DNA from 2 places in the Kitasatospora sp. NPDC001527 genome. Region 1 is predicted to be linked to the other one. Evidence: riboswitches for the same ligand, from Rfam matches in the RefSeq annotation. Region 1 holds a riboswitch; the other holds the start of a gene.
What was found. Region 1 has a riboswitch for cobalamin ahead of ABT238_RS31245 (ribonucleoside-diphosphate reductase subunit alpha). Riboswitches for the same ligand answer to the same signal wherever they lie in the genome.

Region 2: it holds a riboswitch for cobalamin, as region 1 does, so the genes downstream of both, ABT238_RS35825 (GHMP family kinase ATP-binding protein) here and ABT238_RS31245 (ribonucleoside-diphosphate reductase subunit alpha) in region 1, are expected to answer to the same signal.

The regions. Positions count from the first base shown of each region.
Region 1 is NZ_JBEPAM010000048.1:3,802-7,003, reverse strand. Features, by position in the region: gene ABT238_RS31250 (hypothetical protein) at 1-617, opposite strand, end outside; cobalamin riboswitch at 1,069-1,197, shown strand; gene ABT238_RS31245 (ribonucleoside-diphosphate reductase subunit alpha) at 1,381-3,202, shown strand, end outside.
Region 2 is NZ_JBEPAM010000070.1:5,433-8,634, forward strand. Features, by position in the region: gene ABT238_RS35820 (ferric reductase-like transmembrane domain-containing protein) at 1-923, opposite strand, end outside; cobalamin riboswitch at 1,146-1,385, shown strand; gene ABT238_RS35825 (GHMP family kinase ATP-binding protein) at 1,519-2,490, shown strand; gene ABT238_RS35830 (cysteine synthase family protein) at 2,487-3,202, shown strand, end outside.

The DNA of each region.
Region 1 (3,202 bases):
TGCCGGCCGAGCGCCCGGTCCGCGCCGGCCTTGTTGTCGAAGACCGCGACGCCGACGGTGACGGCGCTCTCGCCGTTGACGTAGGTCGCGCGGACCACCGTCCGGCAGGTGTCGTCGCCGAGCGCGAGGCCGAGGCCGCCGGTGGTCGCCTTGGAGCAGGGGGCGGTCGCGCCGGTCACCTGACGGGTCCACACCTTGCCGTCGATGGTGCGGGTCTGGTCCGGGAACAGCGTCGCCGCGTCGACCGGCAGCTTGTCGGTGGCGGCGTCGGAGATGACCGCCAGCGCCTGCTCGGTGGGCGTGGCCGTGACGGACGGGCTGCCGGCCGTGGACGTGCTCGCGTTCGGCTTGGGGTCGTCACCGCCCTTGTCGCGGCCGTTGATCCACACCCCGGCCCCGACGATGCCGCCGACCACGACGAGAGCCGCGATCACGGCGCCGATCCCCAGCCGCTTGCGGCGGCGCGACTCGGAGGCGTGCCGGTCCGCCATCGCGTTCCAGTCCGGCTCCCTCGGCACCTGCTGCTGGGCGCTCTGCTGCGGCCACGGGGCGAACTGGGCCGGCCCACCGGCCGCCGCCTGGGGCTGCGGGGGTCCTGGCTGCGGCTGGGGCTGCACGGGACCGGGCTGAGGTCCGGGCTGCGGCCCCGGCTGGGGCCCCGGCTGCGGGTACGGCACCGCGCCGGACGGCACGTGCGGCGCCACGGGAGGCTGGCCCTGCGGCGGCACCCCCGCCCCGGGCTGGACGTACGGCGTCGCAGGCGGCCCGAAGCCGCCTGGCGGCGGCACCGGCGGCTGCCCCGGCTGCGGCGCCTGCCCCGGCGTGCCAGGCTGCTGACCCTGCTCCGGCGGCACGGCCCTACCGGCCCAGTCCCCCGCAGCGCCCGTTCCCTCGCTCATGTGCCGAGATCGTAGGGCATGCACCGGACGAGGGATCGATCCGGTGACCAATCCGTTTCAGAACCCGGCCCGCCACGGGCACCGCAGGCCCCGTCCCCGTACCACTGGTCATCGGAGCAACACGCCACGCTGCACTACATGTGGTGTCGCATCCAGCAAGCACCACTAGATGTATGCTCACTCCTGCTGTCGACGCAGGGGAACCCGGTGTGACTCCGGGACTGCCCCGCAGCGGTGTGCGGCCGCCTTCCCCAGGTGCGCCGCGAGTCCGAGTGCCTGCCGACGGCGTGCCGACGCCTCCCCGCAGAGGCCATGGCACCAGCACCACCTTCCGGGCCTCGCGGGCGGGCCGGGGACGACACGCGCGCGGCGCCTCCGGGCCCGCGCGGCGGTCTCCCCTGCCCCGAACGGCCCGGCCCCGAGCCACCGCCGTCGACCGCCGCCAGGAGAGAGCGCCTTGACCACCGCTGCCTCAGCCACCCTGCCCGCCCAGGGTTCCAGCTCCGCCCCCGCCGACCCGACGGTCTCCGACCCCGGCGGTGCGCTCCTGCGCCTCCTGACCGACCGCAGCGCCGACCTCCCCCAGGTCGACCCCGGCCATGTCGCCGCCGCCGCGCTCCGCGGCCGCCACGCCGGCTCGGACTTCGCCGAGCTCCGCGGGCTGGCCGTCGACGCCGCCGCCTCGATGATCGCCGAGGACCCGCAGTACTCGAAGCTCGCGGCCCGGCTGCTGGCGCTGGAGATCGTGGACGAGGCGGCGAGCCAGGGCGTGGTCTCGTTCTCCACCTCGATCGCGGTCGGCCACGCCGAGGGCCTGATCGGTGACACCACCGCCGCCTTCGTCGCCAAGCACACCGCCGCCCTGGACGCCCTGGTCGACCCGGCCGGCGACGACCGCTTCGAGTACTTCGGCCTGCGCACCGTGCAGTCCCGGTACCTGCTGCGCCACCCGATCACCCGCAAGGTCGTCGAGACCCCGCAGTACTTCCTGCTCCGCGTCGCCTGCGGCCTGGCGGTCGGCGACACCGAGCAGTCGGTCGCCGAGGTCGCCGAGCTGTACCGCCTGATGAGTCGGCTGGAGTACCTGACCTCCTCGCCGACCCTCTTCAACTCCGGCACCCGGCACCCGCAGATGTCCAGCTGCTACCTGCTGGACTCCCCGCTGGACAACCTGGACTCGATCTACTCCCGGTACGCGCAGATCGCCCGCCTGTCCAAGCACGCCGGCGGCATCGGCCTGTCCTACTCCCGGATCCGCTCGCGCGGCTCGCTGATCCGCGGCACCAACGGTAAGTCCAACGGCATCGTGCCGTTCCTGCGCACCCTCGACTCCTCGGTCGCCGCCGTCAACCAGGGCGGCCGCCGCAAGGGCGCGGCCTGCGTCTACCTGGAGACCTGGCACGCGGACATCGAGGAGTTCCTGGAGCTGCGCGACAACACCGGCGAGGAGGCGCGCCGCACCCACAACCTCAACCTGGCGCACTGGATCCCGGACGAGTTCATGCGCCGGGTCAACGCCAACGCGGACTGGTCGCTGTTCTCCCCCGCCGACGTCCCCGAGCTGGTCGACCTGTGGGGCGAGGAGTTCGACGAGGCCTACCTCAAGGCCGAGCTGGCCGGCAAGGCCGTGCGCACCATCCCCGCGCAGACCCTCTACGCCCGGATGATGCGCACCCTGGCGCAGACCGGCAACGGCTGGATGACCTTCAAGGACGCCTCCAACCGCGCCGCCAACCAGACCGCGCTGCCCGGCCGCACGGTGCACTCCTCCAACCTCTGCACGGAGATCCTGGAGGTCACCGACGACTCCGAGACCGCCGTCTGCAACCTCGGCTCGGTCAACCTCGGCGCCCACGTCGCCGACGGCGCGTCGGCCGACGACCTGCTGAACGCGCTGGACTGGGAGCGCCTGGACGCCACCGTCCGCACCGCCGTCACCTTCCTCGACCGCGTGGTGGACATCAACTTCTACCCGACCCCCGAGGCCGGCGCCTCCAACTCCCGCTGGCGGCCGGTGGGCCTGGGCGTGATGGGCCTGCAGGACGTCTTCTTCAAGCTGCGGATCGACTTCGACTCCGCCGAGGCCGCGCGGCTGTCCACGCTCATCGCCGAGCGCATCATGCTCACCGCCTACGAGCGCTCCGCCGACCTGGCCGAGCAGCTGGGCCGCCACGAGGCCTACGGCGAGACCCGCGCCGCCCGCGGCGAGCTGCACATCGACCACTTCCCGACGGCCGCGCCGGAGTGGGCCGACCGCTGGGCCGCGCTGCGCACCCGGATCGCCGAGACCGGCCTGCGCAACT
Region 2 (3,202 bases), on a different contig from region 1:
TCGTGACCGGACGCCACCACCGCGATCAGGCCGACCACGAGGGCCGCCACCGCCACCCGTCCGAGCGCCCGCACCACCCAGACCGGCAGCGACCGGGCCCCGTCCCGCCCCGGCGCCCCCAGCCGCCCGGCCCGCCGGGCCGGCCGCAGCAGCCGGGCCAACAGCAGTACGGCGACCGGGACTTGCAGCAGCCACACGACGGTGCGCGGCCACTCGCCGAACCACACGTTGGTCCCGTAGAGCAGGGTGTGCCAGACGCTCAGCACGTAGACGACGATCACGAAGCGGTGCAGCCGGCGCCAGGTGTTCGGCCCGAACCGGTGCCGCACGTAGAACAACAGGCCGAGCGGCACGGCCAGGTAGAGCGCGCCCTGCCCGAGCGGGATGGCGATCCGGCCGGTGCCGGAGTCGTACCAGCCGGGCACGAAGCTGTCGGCGAACCCCGACCAGAGCCGGTCGCCCCACGCCGACTCGGCCTCGTAGCGCACGAGTTCGGCCGCGAACATCAGCGCGTGCGCGAACATCAGGGCCGTCGTGGTCAGGCTCGTCGTGCGGTGCCAGCGCTCCAGGGTCTGCCGGGCGACCGGCAGCCGGCCGGGCCGCGGACCGGACAGCAGCAGCCCGAGCACCACCGTCCCCCAGGCCCACAGCAGCCCCGACCAGCCGAACGCCTGGCTCAGCAGGTACATCCAGTACGTGCCCGCGTCGTCCATGAACGGCATGACCGCCACCGTCGCCGAGGTGCCCGCGTCCATCCGGACGTACAGCAGCACGAACACCGCCGCGGTGACGCCGACCGCCGCGCTCGCGTCGGGCAGCGCGGCCCGCAGGTCGGCCCGCAGGGCGCCGCGCCCGGCGGGCCGCCTCCCGGCGGCGGGCGGGGCGTGCGAACCGTCGTCCCCCGGCGTCGTCCCAGGCAGCATCGTGGACCTTCCCGAACGGCGGGACACCGGTGGCGGTGTGCGGCGGGCGGTGTGACGAACCAGTGTGGCGGAGGGGCTCCGGCTTGCCGAGCCCCTATCCGGCCACAGTGGCTCGTGGGCCGACGGCCCTTCCGCAGCAGCGCCCCGACGCCCCGGCCCGCGGACCGATCGCAATTCGGACAACCGTCCGCGCGCGCCCTGCCACCGGAGCGCGCGCCCTCGTATGCTGATGTCCGCAGCCGGTTCGCGCCTCCTGTCCGACCGGACTTCGGCGGCGCGACGCAAGAGGGAACCCGGTGGGAATCCGGGACTGTCCCGCAGCGGTGAGTGGGAACGAAAGCCGTCAACAGCACTGGGCCCGGCTCCGCCAAGGCCTGGGAAGCGACGGCCGGTAGGTGTGCGCCGGTCCCCCCGGCGCACCGGCCCGCGAGTCCGAAGACCTGCCGCTGCGCCCGCACCCCCACGTGCGGGCTGTGCACGGTGACCTCGTGGACTGGGTCGGCGGTACGGACGGCTGCGCGGCGTGCGACGACGCGCCGTGCCCTCCTCCTCCGGGTCGTGACGCGGGGCTCGGAACGAGGAGGAGGACGTGTCCGTGACCGCGCGAGTTCCGCCCGCCCGCACCGGGCGACGGCCGGCCCGCCCCGCAGGCGGCCCGGGCGGCGCGATGGTGACCCCCACCGGAGGGGCCCGGCCCGCCCCGCCGCCGGGCGGCACGGTCTCCGGCGTCTGCCACGGCACCCTGGGCGAGCTGTACCAGGGACCGCTGCGCGCCCGTTCCCGCCCTGACATCGCGGTGGTGTCGTTCCCCGTCGACCGCCACTCCTGGGTGCACTTCACCCGGGGGACGGACCCGCCGGACCCGCTGCCGCTCGGGGCGAAGGCCGCGACGGCGGCCCGGCTGTTCCTGGAACGCTTCGGGCTGACCCTGCCGCCGGGCCGCTGGTGCGTGCACTCCGACCTCACCGTCGGTGTGGGCATGGCGAGTTCGACCGCCGACATCGTGGCGACGCTGCGCTGCCTGTTCCGGCTCTTCGCGCTGCCGTACGACACCGGGGTGGTGCTCGCCGTGCTGCGCGAGATCGAGCGGGCCGACAGCGTCTTCCTCGACGAGTTCGCCCTGTACCTGAGCGGCCGGCACCGGGTGGTGCGGCGGCTGGGCACCGGCATCGGCTTCCACACCGCGTACATCACCGAGCCCGGCACGGTGGACACCGCCGCCGTCACCGACCTGCTGCTCGGGCACTACCGGCGGCACGGCGAGGAGTACCGGCGCTGCCTGGCCGACCTGCTCAAGGGCTTCGCCGCGGGCGACCCGGCCGCCGTCGCGCGGACGGCCACGGTGAGCGCCGCGCTCTCCCAACAGGTGCTCCCCAAGGCGACGTTCGACGCGCTACTCGCCCACCGCGAGGAGTTCGGCGCCGACGGGATCTTCGTCGCCCACACCGGCTGCCTGATCGGCTACCTGCTCCCCGGACGCCCCGACGCCGCGCTCAAGTCGGACCTGTCCGCGTTCTTCCACTCGCTCGGCCACCAGTGTTCCTTCGCCCAAGGAGGCTACGGGTGATCCACCCCCACATCGCCGACGCCCTGAAGGTCCCCGATCTCGTCCGGCTCACCGACGGCCTCGTGCTGGTCCGGTTCGAGTCGATGAAGATCTACTCGGCGCTCGCCGCCGTCCGCCACCTGCTGGAACGCGGCACCGTCCGCCCGGGGCAGACCCTGGTGGACAGCTCCAGCGGCATCTACGCCTACGCGCTGGCGCTCGCCTGCCACCGGCACGGCATGCGCTGCCACATCGTCGCGTCCACCACGGTCGACGCCACCACCCGCGCCCAGTTGGAGATCCTCGGCGCCACCGTGGAGCAGGTCGTGCCGTCCCGCGACCTCAAGCTGGACCAGGAGCTGCGGGTGCGGCGGGTGCGCGAGCTGCTCGCCGCGCACCCGGACTGGCACTGGATGCGCCAGTACCACGACGACGTCCACTACCTCGGCTACCACGAGGTCGCGGACCGGATCGCGGCCGCCTTCCCCGGCGCCGCGCTGACCGTCGTCGGCGGCGTCGGCTCCGGCGCCTCGACCGGCGGGGTGGCGACCCGGCTGCGCGCCCTCGACCCGTCGGTGCGGCTGGTCGGGGTGCAGCCCTTCGGCAGCGTCACCTTCGGCAGCCAGGGGCACCACGACCCGGAGGCGATCATCGCCGGGATCGGCTCGTCCATCGTCTTCGACAACGTCCGCCACCACCTCTACGACGGCATCCACTGGCTGGACTTCACCCA